Regions from separate parts of the Methylobacterium sp. 1A genome, predicted to be linked through region 3. Evidence: riboswitches for the same ligand, from Rfam matches in the RefSeq annotation. Region 3 holds a riboswitch; each other region holds the start of a gene.
What was found. A riboswitch is a leader RNA that binds a small molecule or an ion and turns the genes downstream of it on or off. The one in region 3 is predicted to bind cobalamin.

Region 1 (6,688 bases), 3.7 Mb from region 3:
GGCGGAGAGGTCTTCCTGCGCCAGGCCGGGCAGGCGCGCGAATCCGATGGCGACCGCCTCGGCGCGATCGGCTGCCCGACCCTGGTCGTGGCGGCGGCCCAGGATGCCCTGCGCAGCCTCGACGAGGCGCGGGAGCTCCGCGACGGCATCCCGGGCGCGACGCTGAGGGTGATCGACGGGTCGGGCCACATGCTGCCGCTCGAGGCCCCGGACGCGCTGGCGGACGCGATCGTGCCCTGGCTGCGGGCTCAGGCCTCCGGAGCCTCGACGATCGGGTCGTAGCGGGCGGCGTCGAAGCCCAGGAGATTCCAGCTCTGCGCCATGTGGGGCGGGAGCGGCGCGCTCACGTCGACCGGCTTGCCGGTCCGCGGGTGCGGGATGACGATCCGCCGGGCGAGCAGGTGGAGGCGGTTCTGGATGCCGCCCGGCAGCTCCCAGTTCTCGACGGAGAAGTATTTCGGGTCGCCCACGATCGGGTGGCCGATATGGGCCGCGTGGGCGCGCAGCTGGTGCGTGCGGCCGGTGACCGGCTTGAACGACAGCCAGGACAGCTTCTGGGCCGCCTGATCGACCATCGCGTAGTAGGTCAGCGCGTGGCTCGCGCCCTCGTCGCCGTGCTTGGCGACCCGCATCCGCGCGTCGGCGTCGGTGGGCTCCTCCTTGGCGAGGTAGGTCGAGACGCGTCCCTGCCGGACCCGCGGCACGCCCGCGGTGAGCGCCCAGTAGATCTTCCGCGCCGCCCGGGACCGGAAGCTCTTGGCCAGCGTCGCGGCGGCGAGCCGGGTCTTGGCGATGATCAGGCACCCGGCCGTGTCCTTGTCCAGCCGGTGGACGAGGCGCGGCTTCTGGCCGTCCGGACCCGTGAGGGCGGCGAGCAGGCCGTCCACGTGTCGGACCGTCCCCGAACCGCCCTGGACCGCGAGGCCGAAGGGCTTGTTGAGGATCATCATGTCGGCATCCTCGTAGAGGATCAGCGACCGGATGAAGGCGGCGTCGTCCTGCTCGCGGGCGGCGCTGCGCGGCCGCTCGGTGGACTGGTCGAGGCGCAGCGGCGGCACGCGCACGCTCATGCCCGGCTCCAGCCGGTCGTTCGGCTTGGCGCGCTTGCCGTCGACCCGCAACTCGCCCTTGCGGACGATGGTCTGCACGCGGGTGAAGGGCAGGAGCGGGAAGCGGGCGGTGAGGAAGCGGTCGATCCGCATCCCGGCCTCGTCCGGCTCGACGGTCAGGGTCTGCACGCCGGAGGCGAGGGTCGCGGAGGCGGCGGCGCGCTGCTCGCGCCGGGTCGGACCGGGCGCGGGGGCAGAGGCGAGGGCCGGGGAGGGGGCCGCCGAGCGCTTGGCCGGCGGCCGGCCGGCGGGCTTGCCCGCCGCGGCGTCGCGCGGTGCGGCGGCGTCGCGGCGCGGCTTCGGCGGCCGGGCCGGCGCCGGGGCCGCAGCGGCCTGCGCGCCCCAGGGATCGCGGGTGCCGGCATCCTCGCCGCGGTTGCGGGCCGCGCGCTCGGCGGCGTCGCGGGCGCTGGTGCGCGGGCCCGTGCGGGCGCGGCCGTCGGCCTGGGCCTTGCCGCCCCTGAACTTGCTGGCGCTGGACTTGCCGGCCTGAGGCTTGCGCCCCGTCGGCCCGCCGCTTCTGGGAGGTCGTATCGTCATGCTTCCGCCGGCACCCGTCTCCGCGTCGGACGGAGCGTCCGGGCGCATGGGCCGCGGCGTCGCGGACGTCCGGACCGATGGGATTGCCCGGCTGTAGCATCGCCCGCGCCGAGCGGCAAAGGCGGTGGGCCGGCCCGGTCCGTCAGGGCTCCGCGCGCCACGCGTCGCGGAGGCGGTCCTTCAGGCCGGCGGGGAAGAGGTCGGGACCGCCCGGCACGTCGAGCCCGTCCAGATCGCACTACCGCGCCACGCAGGCGGTGCCGGAATCCTCGTGGAACACGAAGCGCTCCTGCCCGTCGAACCGCCCCGGCGGCAGGGCGACGGGGAACAGGAACAGCACCTCGTGCCCGACCTGCCCCTCGTGCGTGAAGATGTTCTCCATGACGCGGGGCCCGCCGAGCACCGAGACGGTGACGCCGAGCTCCTCCCGGAACTCCCGGATCAGGGCGTCCTCGACCCGCTCGCCGAACGCGATGCTGCCGCCGAGCGGCCGGACGCCCTTCAGCCGCCCGTCATCCGTGCGGACCTCGGCCACGAGCAGGCTGTTGCCGCGCCGGGGCAGACCCAGTGCCTTCACGCGAATCTCCGCAGGGGGCCGCCAGACCGTCATCCCGCAGGGGCTAGCCCGTCGTCGGCGAGGCCGCAACGGACCGGCGCACAGCGCGCCGATCCACGGCAACAACCGGACACACGGTTGACGCCCGCCCCCGCTACGGCCAAGCTGTGTTCGACGGTTCCCCTCGGGGATCAAAAGGGAACGCGGTGAGGGGTTCGCCCCGAAGCCGCGGCTGCCCCCGCAACTGTAAGCGGCGAGCCCTTCACCACCACGTCACTGGGTCACCCCGGGAAGACGGTGCGAGGGCGGCGACCCGCGAGCCAGGAGACCTGCCGTCAGCCGTGGTCACACGCGAAACGCGCCGGGCGGGGTGTCCTGGCGGGTGTCGAGGCGACGCAAGTCCCGAGGGGAGGCGGCCGCCAAGGCCTCGTTCGCGGTGACGTGCCACAGCAAGCGCGCCCGCGACGCCGTTCCCCATGCCCGTCTCCGCTGTCCCGACTCCCTCGAGCCCTGTCGCAGGACGCCGTCGCGCGCCCGCACGGGCAGAGGCTACCGGACAGCGGGCGCATTGTAATGTTATTACAATGCCTGTAGGACGCGGGGGCCGGCGCGCGCCGTGCACGGACCACTTTCCCCATGTCTCCATCGACCAATCGCTCCTGCCTCGGCGGGCGGGCCCCCCTCTGCGGCGTTCTCCTCGCGCTCCTCGCCAGTCCGGCCGCCGCACAGGAGGCGGTCACGCTGGATGAGCTGTCGGTCGCGGGCGCGGGCGGCGACCCAGGCCGCCTCCCGCCGAACGGGCTCAACCTGCGCACGCCCGACCGGACCGCGAGCCGCCTCGGCCTGACGCCGCTGGAGACGCCCGCCAGCCTCGACATCGTGTCGGGCGAGACCGCGCGGCTGCGCGGCCAGGACACGATCGCCGAGGCCGTGACCCAGGACGCGACCGGCATCACCACCATCGCGGCGCCCGGCAACGGCAACGGCGCGTTCACGTCCCGCGGCTTCGCCGGCCCGAACTCGATCCAGCAGCTCTACGACGGCACCCGCTTCTACGTCGGCGCCAACACCGTGACCTTCCCGTTCGACACGTGGAACGTCGAGCGGATCGAGGTGCTGCGCGGGCCGTCCTCGGTGCTCTACGGCGACGGCGCCATCGGCGGCGTCATCAACGTGGTGCCCAAGAAGCCGGTCTTCGTGCCGATCAACGCCGCCCGCGCGGTGATCGGCACCGACGGGGTCGCGCGGCTCGCCCTCGATTCCGGCGGCCCGCTGGGCCAGGCGGAGTACGGCGACACCTTCGCGTACCGCCTCAACGTCAGCGGCAACCGCGCCGACGGCTGGATGCGGCCGGAGGGCGATTTCCGCAACCTCGCGGTCTCCGCCGCCCTGCTGTTCCGGCCGAGCGCCGACCTCGCCTTCACCCTGAGCCACGATCTCGGCTACCAGGAGCCCGCCCGCTACTGGGGCACCCCGCTGGTCGAGGGACGGATCCCGGATCTCATCCGGTTCAACAACTACAACGTCCGCGACGCGAAGATCACCTGGGCCGACAACTGGACCCAGCTCAAGACCGAGTGGTCCCCCTCGGCCGACATCACGATCCGCAACACCGCCTACCGGCTGACCAGCCGGCGTCACTGGCTCGACGTCGAGCAGTACAGCTACAACCGCGGCACCGGGCTCGTGGACCGGGGCGACTACCTGGAGATCTACCACAGCCAGGAGCAGGTCGGAGACCGCCTCGACGCGACGTTCCGGGGCAGCCTGTTCGGGCTGCCGAACCAGTTCGTGGCCGGCTTCGACGTGAATCACATCGACTTCCGCCACACCAACAACTTCTACTTCGACCAGACCACGAGCGTGCCGCTCACCGGCTACGATCCGGGCCTGTTCCCGCAGAACGGCCGGGCGCGCCCGGCCTACGCGACGCAGACGAGCCAGGCCTCGGTCTTCGCCGAGGACCGGGTGATCCTGTCGGACAAGCTCTCGTTCCTCACCGGCGTGCGCCTCGACGTGCCGACGCTGAACCGCGAGGACCTGCAGACGGGATCGCGGTTCGAGAAGACCTATCGGGCGCTCGGCTACCGGTTCGGCCTCGTCTACAACCCGACGCCGGACAGCGCGCTCTACGCCCAGTACAGCTTCGCCACCGACCCGGTGAACAGCCTGATCACGCTGTCGCAGTCGCTGGCCGGCTTCAAGCTCGCGACCGGCGATCAGGTCGAGATCGGCGCCAAGGGTCTGGCCTTCGACGGCGCCCTCGAATGGACCGTCGCGGGCTACCGGATCGTCAAGGACAACCTGATCTCGGCGATCCCCGGCCAGCCGACGCTGTCCACGCAGGTGGGGAGCCAGTCCTCGCAGGGCTTCGAGCTGGCGCTCGGCTGGCGCTTCGCGCCGGGCTGGCGGCTCGACGGCAACCTCGCGCTCCTCCACGCGCAGTACGACCGGTTCGACCAGACGGTGAACGGCGCCACCGTCTCGTACGCCGGCAACCAGCCGATCGACGTGCCCGAGCGCGTGGCCAACCTCTGGCTGACCTGGGACGTCACCCGCGACTGGACCGCGCGGGTCGGGCTGCAGAACGTCGGGCAGGTCTACAGCGACTTCGGCAACACCGCGCGGCGCCCCGCCTACAACCTCGTCAACGCGGTCCTGGACCATCAGGTGACGGCGGACTCGCGCCTGTCCGTTCGGGTCTACAACCTGTTCGACAAGGTCTACGCGATCTCGGGCAACGCCGTGAACGGGGTCGGGACCAACTGGCTGCTCGGGCGCCCGCGCTCGGTCGAGGTCGCCTACACGGTGACGTGGTGAGCCGACCGCACCGGCTCGGCAAGGCGGGACGGCGCTGGCTGCTCCTGTTCCACCGCTGGGCCGGGATCGCCGCGGGGCTGTTCTTCGCGCTGTGGATCGGCTCCGGGCTGGTGATGCTCTACGTGCCGTTCCCGGCGCTCACCGAGGCCGAGCGGCTGTCGCGGCTCGCCCCGATCGCCTGGGATCAGGTCGCGGTCGCGCCGGACGCGGCGCTGCGGGTCGGTGGGCTCGCCGGCGTGCCGGCCGCCTTCGGCCTGGAGATGCGGGGCGACGAGCCGGTCTACCGGATCGCCGGCCACGACGGCACCCGGGTGACGGTCTCGGCACGGACCGGCGCGCGGCTCGGCCTGCTGACACCCGCAGACGCGCTGCGTGTCGCGGCCGGTGGTGCTCCGGCTGCGCAAGCCGAGCAGGTCGCGCGCGACCAGTGGACCGTCACGGCCCGCTACGACCCGCTCCGGCCCTTCCTGAAGGTGGCCCTCGGCGACGCCGCGGGGACCGAGCTCTACGTGTCTGCGGTGACCGGCGAGATCGCCCTCGACACGACACGCTTCGAGCGGGGCTGGAACTGGGTGGGTTCGGTGGCGCACTGGATCTACCTCACGCCGCTGCGGGCCCGGCCGGAGCTGTGGCGGACGATCCTGTTGTGGCTCTCCGGTTTCGCCGCCCTCGGCGCGCTGAGTGGAGGCGCGATCGGGATCTGGCGCCTGCGCCTTCGGCGGCGCTACGCGGCCGGGGCGGTCACGCCCTATCGCGGGCTGGCGCGCTGGCACCACCTGCTCGGCCTCGCGGGGGGCCTCGGCTTGAGCACGTTCATCGTCAGCGGCTGGATCTCCATGAACCCGAACCGCTGGTTCAGCGCGACCAGCCCGCCGGTAGCGTTGCGCGCCGCCTATGCCGGAACCTTGCCGGCGCTCGGCCTCGATCCGCACCGGCTCCGCGATGGCGCCGTGCCGGATACGCGCACCCTGCGCTTCGCCGCCATCGGTGGACGCTGGTGGATCGTCGCCGAGACGGCGGACGGCCTCCGGACGGTCGCAGCGGACGGCGCGACCGCCCTCGACGCGCGCAGCATCGCGACGGCCGCGGCAGACGGTTTCGCGGACGGTCCCCTCCGGTCGATCCGCCCGCTATACGCCTACGACGCCTACTGGTATCCCCACGGGGCCGACCCACGGCCACTTCCGGTGCTGCGCCTGCGCTTCGGCGACGCGGCCGCCACGTGGCTCCACGTCGATCCCCGGGACGGCACGATCCTCCAGCGCCTGGACCGCTCGGGCCGGATCAACCGCTGGCTGTTCGACGCCGCGCACCGGCTCGACCTGCCGGGGCTCACCGGCAACCGCCCCCTGCACGATACGGCCCAGTGGGTCCTGAATCTCCTGGCGGCGGGCATCGCGGTCACCGGGATCGTGGCGGGCTGGCGCAGGCTGCGTCGGACGCTGTCCGCCTGAGGTCGGTTTCAGCGTGTGCTGTCGAGCGGTCGAGATCGGCCCGGCGGTGGCTTCCGATCCGGTCGTGCTGCGCATCAGGACGACAGACCGGAGGCGGACGCAAATACCTCCACGTCCGGCCTGTGCGCCTGTCGGTATTCACGGGGGCTCACGTCGTAGCGATCCTTGAAGCGGCGCGCGAAATGCGCCTGGCTGCTGAAGCCACAGCC
Region 2 (6,688 bases), 2.4 Mb from region 3:
TGCACCAGGGCGTCGAATTGCTGCCGCAGGCCGAGATGGAAGGCCAGGTAGGCGTGGGTCGGGGCGCGGTCGAGGTCGTGGTAACCGGTCTTGCGATCGGGATCGCGGCCGCGGTCGGGCTGGAGGAAGACCGCGAGGGCGCCGTCCCGGACCATCCGGAACCGGAAGGCGCCGTCGACGCAGGCCGGGTCCGCCTCGGCTTCACCCCAGCTGTCGGTGACCGCGGCGCGGACGTCCTCGGAAAGCGTGCGCCACCACGCCGCGTAGGCCGCGAGCGGCACCCGGAACGCGGCCGGGCCCTCCGTGAGCGCCGCCATCAGCGCTCCGGGCTCCGGAAGCGCGCCCGCCGCGTAGCCCGCGGCCGCGAGGTCGGCGGCGATCGCGCGGGCGCTCGCGGGCGTGTCGAGGCCGACCGCGAACCCGGCCCGGCCGCCGCGGGCAGGGTAGTCGGACAGGACCAAGGCGACGCGCCGCGCCGCCCGGGGCAGGGCGGACAGCCGCAGCCATCCCGCGGCCCGGTCGGCCAGCGCGGCGATGCCGGCCTCGTAGGGCACGGCGCGCCGCTCGGCGAAGCCGGCGATCTCGGCGCTCTCCTCCTTGAACGAGATCGGGAAGCCCGAGAGCCGGCCGTCGAATTCCGGCAGCGCGACCTGCATGGCGAGATCGGCCGCGCCGAGACCGCGGGCGGAGGCCTCCCAGGCCGCGCGGGGCGACCCCACCGTGAAGGCCTGGAGAACCGGGCAGTCGCCGCCGTCGAGCACGAAGCCGGTCTCGTCCTCGCGGGCCGAGAAGGCGGTGGCGGCGATCACGAGATCGGGCCTGCGCGCGCGCACGGCCGCGGCGACCGCGGCGGCGGCCTGCGGCTCCTTCAGGCTCGACACGGCCATCGGCAGCACGCCGATCCCGCGCGCCCGCAGGGCGGCGGCGAGGGCGACGAACGGGCCGGTGTCGCCGCCGAGCACGGCGGAGCGGTAGATCAGCAGGAGCGCGACGGGCTCTGCCGCACTGCGCGCTCCGGCGAGCGGGACCGCGGTCGCGGCCGCGGCGAGGGCTGCCTCGAGGGGAAGAACTCCGCAGCCGGGGCACCAGGGAAAGCCGCGCGGGAGCGGCTGCGGCGGCTCGACCGGGCCGTCGGCGCCCAGGCGGATCGCCAGGCGCCGCAGCATCCGCCGCAGGTTGTCGGGGCCGCCGGCCCGGAAAAAGGCGTCGAGCTGCCCGGCGAGGTCGGGATCGGTGGAGAAGGCGGCGAGACGCGGATCCGGCCGGTCGTCGCCCGGCAGGACCGCGAGGACGACGCCGTGCGCCCGCGCGGCCTCTGCGCAGCGCTCGATCCCGTAGCGCCAGTAATCGAGGCCGCCCAGGCAGCGGATCACCACCGCCTTGGCGCGCGCCACGACGCGCTCGACGTAGAGGTCGACCGAGAGCGGGTGCCGCAGCCTGGCGAGCTTCGCGAGCCGCAGGCTCGGCAGGCCGGGCTCCGCGGCGTGGGCCTGCCCGACCGACGCGAGGTCGCTGTCGGTGAAGGACAGCACCACGAGGTCGCCGGGCTCCTGCCCGAGATCCACGGCCGCCTCGCCCTCGTCGAGGGAGACGGCATCGATGCGCACGAGATGCACCGCGGCGGCCCCTAGCGCGAGTCCGGGCGGGCGTGCGCGACCGGCCTCATCCCGCGAGGGCCGCCGCGACGGCGTCCTTGTCGAAGCCTTTGAGGCCGATCACCACCAGCGTCCCGTCGCGGGCTTCCCCGGACCGCCAGGGGCGGTCGAAATGATGGGTCACGCGCCGGCCGACACCCTGCACCACGAGGCGCATCGGCTTGCCCTCGACCTCGGCGAAGCCCTTGATGCGCAGGACGCCGGCGGCCTCGGCCGCCGCCTCGACCCGGGCCGCGAGATCCCCCCCGGTCACCGCCGGGCGCACCGGCAGCGCGACCGTCTCGAAATCGTCGTGGTCGTGGTCCTCGCCCTCGCCGTGGTGCGAGGGGCGGGCGTCGAGGTCGTCCTCGGCGGCCGCGCCGAGACCGAGCAGCACCCGCGGGTCGATGGCGCCGTTCTCGGTCTCGACCACCTTCACGGCGCGGGGCAGGTGCCCCTCGACCTCGGCGCGGACCCGCGCCCGCGTCGCGGCGTCGATCAGGTCGGCCTTGTTGACGACCACGAGGTCGGCGCAGAGGAGCTGGTCCTCGAACACCTCCTCCAGGGGGTTGTCGTGGTCGACCGACTGGTCGGCGGCGCGCTGGGCCGCGAGGGCCTCCGGGTCCTCCGCGAAGGCGCCCGAGGCTACCGCCGGGCCGTCGACCACCGCGACCACGCCGTCGACGGTCACCCGCGAGCGGATCGCCGGCCACTGGAATGCCTGGACCAGCGGCTTCGGCAGGGCGAGGCCGGAGGTCTCGATCAGGATGTGCTCCGGCGGCTCGGCGCGGCCGAGAAGGGTCTCCAGCGCCGGCACGAAATCGTCCGCGACCGTGCAGCAGATGCAGCCGTTCGGCAGCTCGACGATGGCGTCCTCGGTGCAGCCCTCGACGCCGCAGGCCGCCAGGAAGGACTTGTCGAAGCCGATATCACCGAACTCGTTCACCAGGATCGCGAGGCGGCGCCCCTTGGCGTTCTCGACCACGTGGCGGACGAGGGTCGTCTTGCCGGCCCCGAGGAAGCCGGTGATGATGGTGCAGGGGATCTTGTTCACGAGGGTCATTCCGCGGGCTCCAGGGTGCCGGCGGGGACCGGGCGGGGTTCTGGGAAAGGGGGAATGCGGGCGATCACGCCCTTGCGGAACGCCTCCGGACGCTCGCGCCAGGGCACGATGCCGTCCGGGGTCGCCGCGTAGGCCGCGAGCCCGCCGAGGATGATCTCGGCCGAGGCGGCGGGATCCATGTCGCCGTAGACGTAGGTCCAGCGGTCGGCCGCGGCGACCGCCACGGTGCAGGGCCGCTTGCAGACCGACAGGCACTCCACCGCCTCGACCCGCAGGTCCGGCGTGGCGCCGCTCCGCGCCCGGAGCGCCTCCAGCAGGCGGGCCCCGGCGCGGGGCCCGTCGGGGTCGTCGTCCGGCCGGCGGCAGGTGGTGCAGACGTAGAGAACGGTCTCAGGCACGGGCCGCTCCCCGATCCGCGCCGCGGGCGAAGGCCTGCCACGCCCAGCCGAGCCCCAGCCCGATCAGGATCCAGAACACGAAGCTGATGGCGAGCGACCGCGCGGCGAATTGCGCGGCGAGCGCCGCCGGAAGTTCGGACGCGGCCTCGGGCGCCTGCGGGGCGCCGACGACGTGCGGCGCGATGATCAGGACGAGCCCCCCGAGGATCGTGATCAGCGCGCGGCGGATCGTGATCAGGTAGAGCCCCATGCCGGTCGCCGCGGCGGTCATCACCCACCACGCCTGGCGCGTCGCGAGCGGGGCCGCCGCGCTGCCGGGCAATTCCGGCGGCAGGCCGAGGCCCGGCGCGAGGGCGACGCTGGCGAAGCCCGCCACCGCGAAGGCGAGGCCGACCTGCGGCGTGGGCTCGCGGCCGCAGGCGAGCATCACCGCGCCGAGCAGCAGCGCGTAGCCGACGCCGCCCACGAGGGTCGCGAGCCCGGTGAAGGCCATCCGCGGCAGGCCGGGCGCGGGCTGCCATTCCGGCGCGGCGTCGGGGGCGGCGTGGTCGTGCCCGGCATGAGCCAGCACGATCGGGAACGCCTTGATCGGGAGCGCCTTGGCAGCCCGGTTCGGCGCCTCCTGCTGCTCGTAGCGCTCGGCCGCGACGATCAGCGGCGAGGTCAGCGTGAGTTCGAGGCCCGTCACGATGGCAGCCGCGAAGAAGCCGGCGGCGAGGGCCGCCGACAGGAGCCGGATGATCATCCCTGGTCCGGGGAGGTCAGTGGCAGGGGAAGTTCTGGGTGTGCCGGAAATCGTGCGCCGCGTTGTGGAGCGCGATCGCCGGCGAGAAACCCGCCATGAACAGCAGGCCGAGGCCCAGCACGGCCGCGAGCGCGACGGCGATGGGGCGCTCCGACGCGCGGGTGCCGGCGGCGACGGGGGCGAGGGTTTGCGTCGTCATCAGAAGCGTCTCCAGCCGCCCCACCGGCGGCATTGCGGGATCCTGTCGCGACGGCAGGTCTCCTGGCTCGCGGCTCGGCGCGCCCACCGCCTTCCCGGATCGCTCCGGTGGCGCATGGCGGGCGCTCGCCGCTCACAGTTGCGGGGGCAGCCGCGGAATCGGGGCCTCAAACCCCTCACCGCATTCCCTTTTCACCCCGTCTCCGGGGCACCGTCGCCCGGCCGTTGTAGACGCATGGCCGCCGGGACACAACGGAGGGGCGCCGGATCGCGGCCGTTTCCCGCGCCCGCCCCGCGATCGGGGCGGGCTTGACGGCCGCGCCCCGGAGCGGGCACCGCCGCACCCGATACCCGCCCGGCCCCGGCGCGGGCGCTGAACTCCCGGAGACCCGATGGCCCCGACAGACGATCCGACCCCGGTTCTCGTCGATCTCGCGGCCGGCCGTGAGCCGCGGATCGTCTCCGATGCGGGCACGGGAACGACGTGGCTCGAGGTCGACCTCGGCGGCCGCTTCCCGATCCATTCCGTCGCCCTGCGGCCGGGGGAGGGGGCGGTTCCCGCGGAGCCCGGCGACGTCGCGGTGGCGGTCTCGCAGGACGGCGTGACGTGGGCCGAGCCGGGCTTCGCCGGCTGGACCGCGACCCCGGACGCCCTCGTCGCCGCGATCGTCCCCGACGAGCGGGCCTGGGCGCGCGCGGTCCGGATCGCCGCGCCCGAACCGGCCCGGATCGCCGGCATCGGCATCCGCGCCGACGAGGCCGCGGTCGACCTGATCGCGCTGCGGGCGATGCTCGACCTCGACGTGACGCTCCTGAACGAGAAGCCCGGCGCCAACGTCTACGTCACCTACGCGCTCCAGTCGGCGCCCGACCGCGCCAGCCACGCCCTGGTCGGCCTGGCGCTGTTCGAGAACGGCGCCTTCGGCAACTGCCTCGTCCAGTACATCATCGCGGTGTCCATCGCGAAGGCGCTCAACCTGAAGTACATCAAGGTGCCCAAGGTTGACCGCAGCAAGGTGATCTTCCTGACCGAGCGGCTGACCTGCGACGGCATCACCTTCATCCCGCCGGACGAGCCGCTGCCGTCGGACGGCTACTTCCTGTCGGGCCTGTATTTCGACCCGACGCAGTTCGAGCGCGTGACCGCGCTGCGGGGGCCGACGGATTCGCGCGCGATCGTGCAGAGCGTGATCCGGCCGCTGTTCAACGGCCTGCCGAAGAGCTTCCCGGTGAAGCCCCACGACCAACTCCTGATCCACATCCGGTCGGGCGACATCTTCAGCACCTGGGTCGATCCGCACTATCCGCAGCCGCCCTTCGCGTTCTACCGGATGGTCATCGACCGGCTCCTGGCCGAGGGTCGGATCCGCTCGGTCAAGCTCGTCTTCGAGAACAGGCTGAACCCGGTCATCGCCGAGGTGGAGGCGTACGCCGAGCGGCGCGGACTGCCGGTGGAGATCCAGAGCGAGTCGCTGATCTCCGACGTCGCGGCGCTGGTGAACGGCCGCTACCTCGTCTTCGGGCTGGGGACCTTCGGGCCGGGGATCTGCCACCTCTCGGACCACGTCGAGCAGGTCTTCTACTTCGCGTCGAACTGGCCGCAGGGCTTCCAGTCGATCCCCACCATCGGGAAAGTGGTCGAGGTCCGCGATCTCGAGGGCCGCTACATGAAGGTCGGCGAGTGGCAGAACACCGACGCGCAGCGCCGGACGATGGTGGATTACCCGGCCGAGGCCCTCGCCTTCGACGACGCGTGACCGGCGCGGCGGGCCGGAGGCGCTACGGCGCGGTCCTGAGATGTTCGGCGGGGGCTCCGGCCGGACGGGTCGAGCCGGCGTCGCGCACCTTCAGGGCGTCCGTGTACATCCGCTCCACGTCCGTCCGGAAGGCGGCGCGCGAATCCGGACGCGTGTAGAACATGTGCCCGCCCGGATAGACCGCGAGGCTCAGGCGGCCGGCGGCGTAGGCGGGGACCTGCGCCAGCAGGAGCTTCGAGGCGAAGTAGGGCGTCACCAGGTCGGTGAAGCCGTGCGCCACGAGGACGCGCAGGTGCCCGTCGAGCGCCAGATCGCCCTTCAGGTTCGACAGGACCTCGGGCGCCTGCCGGCCCGAGCCCCAGCTCCAGCCGCGATTGACGGCGTTGTTCAGGAGCTCGTAGCGCATGTTGGTCACCGGCCATTTCAGCGTCCGCGCGTAGAGGTCGAGCATCGCGCTCGTCAGCGGTGCCTGGAGGGCGGTGAGCTGGGGATCCTCGAAGCTCGACTGGGCGGCGTCCGGGTTCGGGTCCCAGCCGGTGATGCCGGTGTCGTAGGCGCTGGTCACGCGGCCCTCGGCGCGGTCGATCTCGCGCTGGACGCTCCGGGTCGCGAGGCGCGCCGCCTGGGCACGCACCAGGGCGGGGTCGAGACCGACGAGGGGCGCGACCTTCTCGGTCATCCGGGCGACGGCGGCCGTGTCGCTCGGCCCCTTGAGCAGGTCGCTCAGGTACGGGCCCGAGGCGTAGGCCTCCGCGTCGCCGAGCAGGGTTGGCGTCGGCACCGTGCCGGCCCGCTCGAGCGCGCCCGCCGCCAGCGAGGGCAGCTTCAGCACGTAGCCCCACGGGTTGGCCCGCGGCGTCTCCAGCCACGCGAAATCGAGCACCGGCGAGAGC
Region 3 (6,688 bases):
CGGCTCGAAGATCGGTCCATGAGGATGCTCAGCCGCTCGCATCAAGGCGCGCATCGATGAGCAAGCCGCCGAATCCGAAGATAGAACCTCTGTTGGCGCCAAATCGAATCTCTGCGGGCGGCAGATCGAACCATATAGGTGCAATATATTGAAGGACGATAGAAAACCGCTTCAGCACCGAGCAACTGCGCCCGACAGCCACACGCTCCTATCCTCCGGCACGCCACCGACCTTGCTTCCACGCCGACGGGACGTCGAGTTCTCCCTCCCTCTCATCCGCTCGGCGAGCTGGATCAGCTGACGTAAGCCTGTCGACAGCATCACAACCACCTCTTCTCCGTCGGCCATCCCCGACAGGTCCATAACCCGGGCAGCAAATTCATGGCATCGTCGGGGGATGGCGGTTGTGCCATATGAGTGCGACGGCTCGGCCTCCTCGCGACATGACGCCTTGCCCGGCGAACCGGGAGCCGGGCAAGGTGAAACCGTGTCGAGCCAATGGTGGCGCCCGGTCGTGGTGAAGGTGGCGCTCGATAGGGTCGATGGTGGCGTACGGTCGCTGCTTTTCCTACCAAATGGCGACCAGAGCTTAGGCTTCGCCTCCCAACCTATCGAACGAACCTTGACGTGGGTCATCGCGGCATCGCGCCAAGTTCTCTCGCAGTGCCGTCTGCCATCGCGCCGCGAGGTTGCATCGCGTTGGCAATAGTGAGAACATAAGCAGAACGAAACGGACGTCGGGCCGATTGTCCCGGTTGAAAACCATCCTGAGGTTGAATGAGCGCGGGCGGGATCCGGCTGCCCTCGCTATACCGGTCGTGAGAGGAACGATGCGACCCCAGGGAGCGAGATGGCTTTTCTGACCGATGCGGAGAAGGACGCATTGTCGATCCGGCGGATGATCTTCCATGTGGTCGGCAAGGACCTCGACGAGCCGACCCTCCTGCCGGAGATCACCCCGCTCCAGGAGCCAGCCTTTTTCCTCGCGCGGGTGCGCTCGGCCCTGACCGGCAACCTGTTCGCGTTTCGCGTCGGTTCCGGCGTCGAGGCGGCGCTCCGCGGCATCGCGGGAGGCGGCGACTTCACGGTCGGGACGCAGGCATTGGCCCGGGACTTCCATACCCGGCACCGCTCCGGGACGAGCAACGGGGCGTTCCTCGTGTTCGAGCTCGGGGTCGGCACGGACGACCCGGTCTACGCGCTGGTCAAGTACGACCACGACGAGGTGGTCCGCTACTCGCTAGGGGCCGCACAGCCTCGCCTCGAACGGCTCCAGGAGGCGTTCGTGAAGAAACCGGAAGCCATGCAGAAGATCGCCCTGGTTCGCTTGGCGCCGGGGTCGGGCGGCCATGTGATGGTCCGCGACCGCAGCAAGAGGACGCACATCTCGGAATATTTCGAGGGCTTCCTGAACGCGCGCCGCGTGAACGAGCCGGGCGACCTGTCCGGCAAGCTCGTCGAAGCCGTCAAGGTCGCCTACAAGACCCATAAGCCCGATCTGCCCGCGGATGTGCAGGCCGGCGGCGTCAACCGGCTCTACGACGTTCTGCGGCAGGGCGGCCAGCGCTACGACCCGGAAGATCGCGAGCCGCTGCTGACGGCGCTCTTCGGCGTGCTGCCGGAAGGTGCGTCGATCCGAGGGACCCTAGAGCGCCAACTGCGGGACCGTGGCGTCGCGGAGGAATCGTTCGAGATTGATCCGGAGCGCGTGCAGAAGCCTCGTAAGCGCGTGATGGAGACCCAGGAGGGCGTGGTCGTGCTGTACGACGAGGCGCACAGGCCGACCCGGACGACGATGCCCGACGGGCGGGAGAGGATCGAGATCCTGACGGCGGGGGTCCTGAGGGACGATGTCGACACCGAGAACCGTTCACGCGGCCGTTGAGGCGAGCCGGTCTGCACCGGGCTTCGTCGTCAACGAGGACGCCGGCCGGATGACGGTCGCCGGGATGCTGTCGCGGGAGGCACTGACGGCTTGGCAGGCCGTCGCCGATGCCGGCGCGCCGTGGCTGACCCTCGACTGCCTCGACGGCTCGGACGACCACGTGGCGCCGCGGGATGCACCCGACGGCGACAGGGTGCGCGTGACGCTGACCTATGCGCACCGCGACGGAGCCGAGCACCTTTTCACGCCCGAGGGTTGGCGGTCCCTGTTGCTCGATGCCGACCGCGCCTGCCGCGTTTCGGCAGTGCGCCTAGCGTTCATCAGGGCCGCCGACGGCTTCCGCACTCGTGGGCACGTCGTCGAGCCTTGGGTCGAAGCCCCGGCGGTCGCCCCGGTGCCGGAACCCCGCCCGGAGGCCGGACCTAGGCGGGTCGTCCGCAGCCAATCCCCCGACCAGATGGCGCCTCCCCGGATCGAGCCCTACGTGGCCGGAGCCGCAAGGGTCGAGGGTCCCGCCGAACCGGCGTGGCGGGAGGCAGCCGGAACGATGATCGCCCTGTCGCTGCCGAACGAGCTCTACCGCGACGGCGCCACGCCCATGGCGATGCTCGCCGGCCAGCCGCCGCGCAAGCTCATGCTGGGGGACGGCGGTCTCGGCGCGGATGGGTTCGATGCGCAGCAGGCCGCCGCGGCCTGGGTTTACCTGGAGGGTACCGACGTCGAGGTGCGGCATACCTTCCTGTCTGCCGAGCTGTCGCGGGAGTGGACCGCGGGGGAGAGCTTCCGGGCGGGGCTGCCGAAGCGGGTCGGGCCGGCCCTGGACTCAGCCCGGCTTCTGTACAAGGCGCACCTACGCGCCGGCAGCAAGGACACGTTGAAGGCCTTGTCCGATCTGCGCAAGACGCTGTCCGACGAGGTACAGAAGCTCCTTCAGCAGTCCCGCGACCTATCCGCGGCCGTTTGGCGAGACGTGGCCGTGGCGATCGGCGCGCTCGTGGTCCGGCTCGCCATCGACGCCGCGAAAGGCGGAGGGGCCGGAGGGGCCGGCTTCGCCGGTCTGTACGCCGTCGTAGCGGCGTATGTCGGCATCTCCTACGCCGTGTCGGTCTCGACGAACCGCCGGTTCCTCGGCGTTGTCGAGGCGTCTAGGGCAGCGTGGCGCACCAAGCTCTATGGCTTTCTCGACGACACCGATTATGAAGCGCTGGCCGACGGCCCGCTCGCCGGGGCCATGGCTGCCTATCGGCGCACCGAAGGCCGAACGACGGCAGTGGTTTGGGTAGTGGTGTTCGTCATGCTGGCTGCCGCGGCCATGGAGGCAGGGTGGATCAATCCGGACGCGCTGCGCAGCTGGCTGGCGACGGCTCACGCCCGGGTGCCGGCACCTCACTAGGCGACGAGCGGATGGCCCGCGGGCCTGAAGCCGGCAGAAGGCGCCCGGGACTTCAGGCTTGGGCCGCGACGTCACCGAATGGGCGGATGACGTGTTCACGCCTTGGATCGACCTAACGCGGGAGGATGCCGTCAGCGTCACCTCGATGCCTTTGGGGCGGTGCTTGTCCGCATCTTCGGGAAGACCGCGCGCAGAAGCTCGTTTCCGGCGACGGTTGAGAGGGCCTCTCCAAGGATCAAGTCCGCGATCCAATACCTCTACGCTTCCGCCAATTGGTGCAGGTCATAGTCTCCATGCATTCCGGGATGGTGTAGGGGCGCGCTAAATTCGAGATACTACGTGAGCTATCCGTACGACTGGCATGGGTGGTTTTCGGCCAGTCTGCTTCAAAGTATCAAACTCAAAAAGCGGTCGTTCGACCTCTGGCAGGAAATGGCCGAGATCCGACAGCGGCATCAAGGCAGAGCTATCGGGACGTTCGCGTTGACTCACGAGTCCGTGAGGCTGTAGCTGGGCCGTGACGGTTCCCCTCGGGGATCAAAAGGGAACGCGGTGAGGGTGTAAGCCTGAAGCCACGGCTGTCCCCGCAACTGTAAGCGGCGAGCCCTTCACCACCATGTCACTGGGTCGCCCCGGGAAGACGGTGCGAGGGCGACGACCCGTGAGCCAGGAGACCTGCCGTCAGCCGTGGTCACACGCGAAACGCGTCGGGCGGGGTGTCCTGGCGGGTGTCGAAGCGCCGCCTCGTGAGGTGGTCGCCCAGGCCTCGTTCGCGGTGACGTGCCACTGCCGTCCCGAGGTCCTAGGCCCGTGTCCCATCCCGCTTCGCAATGGCGGCTTCGCGCATCCGTCACATCTTTGGCGCTCGTCTCCCTTGGTGTGCCCCCAGCGACTGCCCAAGGCCCACGAGCCGACGCAGCCCCGGCTTCGGTCGTTCTCGACCCGCTCTCGGTCGAGGGCAGCTACACCTCGGCCCCCACCTACCAGGTCAAGGATCTCTACAGCGGGACCAAGACCGTGACGCCGCGGCTCTCTCTGCCCCAGCAGGTCGACGTCGTGCCCCAGGAGGTCCTGCGGGACACCGCCGCCACGCGCGTCGAGCGCGCCTTGGATTACGTGCCGGGAGTCGGCAAGCAGAACGATTTCGGCGCCCAGAACCTCGCGCTCTACTCTGTGCGCGGCTTCGCCACCCAGGACATCTTCTTCAACGGCTTCAACATTGCCCGCGGTTACAACGGCGCGCCGGACACCCAGAACGTTCAGTCCATCGAGGTGCTCAAAGGACCGAGCGGGGCACTCTATGGGCGCAGCGACCCCGGCGGCACCATCAACATCCTGACCAAGCAGCCCGTGGCCTTGCCCTTCGTCGAGATGGGCACGCTGTTCGGGAGCTTCGGAACAGCGCGCACCACCGTCGACGCCGGCGGGCCACTGAACGAGGAGGGCACCGTCCTCTACCGCTTCAACGGCGCGCTCGCGAGGCAGGACAGCTTCCGCGATTTCGTCGACGGCGACCGCGTCCTAGCTGCGCCCGTGGTGAGCTGGCTGATCAGCCCGGACACCAAGTTGACCGTCGAGGCGCAATACCTCCGCAACCGCCAGACCTTCGACCGCGGGACGGTCGCAGTGAACAACCGCCTGGGCCTCGTACCGCGCTCGCGCTTCTTCGGTGAGCCGGGCGACAACTCGGTGTCAGAAGCCGGGATCCTGCAGATCCGCCTCGATCACGCCTTCAATGCCGACTGGCAGCTCAGGGTCGCCGGCCACTTCAACACCGGCAGCCTGACCGGCCTGCAGACCGGCGCGACCGGCCTTCTCGACGACGGCCGCACCCTGCTGCGCGAGTTCCGCCGGCACGACTTCACATGGGGCGTGGCCATCGGGCAGGCCGAGCTCGTTGGGCATTTCGACACCGGGCCGTTCGCCCACACCGTGCTGCTCGGCCTGGAGTACGAGCGCTACAACAGCACCGAGAACCTGCTGCGCTCGACGCCGCGGCTCGACCCCTTCGCCCTCGACCTGTTCAACCCGGTCTACGGCCAGCCCAAGGCGCCCTTCACCCGGCGCTACAGCGCGAGCGAGAACGTCGGCAACACCGCCGTCTACGTCCAGGACCAGATCGCGCTCAGCCCGGAATGGAAGCTGCTCCTCGGCAACCGGACCGACTTCTATAACCAGACCTTCCGCGACAAGGTCGGCAACGAGCGCGCGGAGCAGGACCGGACCGGCTTCTCACCGCGTGCAGGTCTCGTCTACCAGCCGCTCACCTTCCTCTCGTTCTACGGCAACGTGGCGGCCTCGTTCCGGCCCAACACCGGCTTCGACATCGCGACCCGTCCCTTCGCCCCCGAGACCGGCTTCGGCTACGAGGCCGGCGTCAAGCTCGATCTCTTCACCGGCCTGAGCGTGACCGGCGCGGCGTTCCACATCGAGAAGGAGAACGTCCTCACGACCGACCCGAGGGACTTCTTCTTCCAGATTGCCGCCGGCGCCGTGCGTAGCCAGGGCTTCGACCTGAGCTTCGTCGGACAGGTTACACCCGAGTTCCGGGTTATCGGCGGCTATGCGTTCATCGACGCGGCGGTGACCCGCGACGAGGTTCTCAGGGTTGGCTCGCCGCTCCTCAACATTCCGCGCCACTCGGGCAGCCTGCTCGGCGTCTACGAAGTCCAGGCCGGCGACTGGAAGGGCTTCGGGTTCGGTGGCGGCGTCCGGGCTGTCGGCTCGCGCCTTGGGGACAGCGGCAACGAGGGGTTCCGGCTCCCGGGCTACGTGTTGACCGACGCCCTGGCCTACTACCGCTACGAGAACCTGCGGTTCGGGCTCAACGTCGATAACATCTTCGACGAGACCTACTACGAGCGCTCCTACAACGCCTTCTGGGTCGGCGTCGGCGAGCCCCGGCGGGTGACCGTCAGCATGACGGCGCGGTTCTGATGGGCGTGCGTCCGGGCACGCTGGAGGCGGCGACAGAGGCATCGGGCACGACCGGCCGTATCGCCTCCATCGACGCATTGCGCGGGCTGGTGATGGTGCTGATGCTCCTCGACCACCTGCGGGAAACCTGGTTCCTGCACGTTTCGGTCGCCGACCCGATGGATGCCAGAACCGCCCTGCCGGGCCTGTATCTCGCGCGCCTCGCGGTCAGCCTGTGCGCGCCGATCTTCATCGCGCTGACGGGCGTGGCCGCGTACCTGTTCAGCACCCGGCACACGCTGGCGGAGACGCGTGCCTATCTCGTGAAGCGCGGCCTCGTGCTGATGGCTCTGGAGGTCTTCTACCTCTCTGAGCTGTACTGGGGCGTCGCCAGCCCGACGCTTTGGCTTCAGGTGATCTGGTGCATCGGCGTGTGCATGATCGTCCTGGCGGCGATGATCGGCCTGCCGCGCTCGGTTCTCTTCGCGGTCGGG

Region 1: another riboswitch for cobalamin. It lies ahead of ACX9MN_RS01530 (TonB-dependent receptor); the one in region 3 lies ahead of ACX9MN_RS19220 (TonB-dependent siderophore receptor).
Region 2: another riboswitch for cobalamin. It lies ahead of ACX9MN_RS08015 (CbtB domain-containing protein); the one in region 3 lies ahead of ACX9MN_RS19220 (TonB-dependent siderophore receptor).

The regions. Positions count from the first base shown of each region.
Region 1 covers NZ_JBYQVE010000001.1:322,664-329,351, reverse strand. Annotated here, with positions in the region: gene ACX9MN_RS01545 (alpha/beta fold hydrolase) at 1-282, shown strand, start outside; gene ACX9MN_RS01540 (RluA family pseudouridine synthase) at 249-1,649, opposite strand; gene ACX9MN_RS01535 (NUDIX domain-containing protein) at 1,888-2,226, opposite strand; cobalamin riboswitch at 2,364-2,556, shown strand; gene ACX9MN_RS01530 (TonB-dependent receptor) at 2,842-5,025, shown strand; gene ACX9MN_RS01525 (PepSY domain-containing protein) at 5,019-6,479, shown strand; gene ACX9MN_RS01520 (helix-turn-helix domain-containing protein) at 6,554-6,688, opposite strand, start outside.
Region 2 covers NZ_JBYQVE010000001.1:1,625,621-1,632,308, forward strand. Annotated here, with positions in the region: gene cobN (cobaltochelatase subunit CobN) at 1-1,616, opposite strand, end outside; gene cobW (cobalamin biosynthesis protein CobW) at 1,663-2,697, opposite strand; gene ACX9MN_RS08005 (DUF1636 domain-containing protein) at 2,694-3,095, opposite strand; gene ACX9MN_RS08010 (CbtA family protein) at 3,088-3,840, opposite strand; gene ACX9MN_RS08015 (CbtB domain-containing protein) at 3,857-4,039, opposite strand; cobalamin riboswitch at 4,075-4,269, opposite strand; gene ACX9MN_RS08020 (discoidin domain-containing protein) at 4,431-5,795, shown strand; gene ACX9MN_RS08025 (S10 family peptidase) at 5,818-6,688, opposite strand, start outside.
Region 3 covers NZ_JBYQVE010000001.1:3,988,646-3,995,333, reverse strand. Annotated here, with positions in the region: gene ACX9MN_RS19230 (nucleoid-associated protein) at 851-1,885, shown strand; gene ACX9MN_RS19225 (hypothetical protein) at 1,851-3,278, shown strand; cobalamin riboswitch at 3,783-3,975, shown strand; gene ACX9MN_RS19220 (TonB-dependent siderophore receptor) at 4,158-6,215, shown strand; gene ACX9MN_RS19215 (acetyltransferase domain-containing protein) at 6,215-6,688, shown strand, end outside.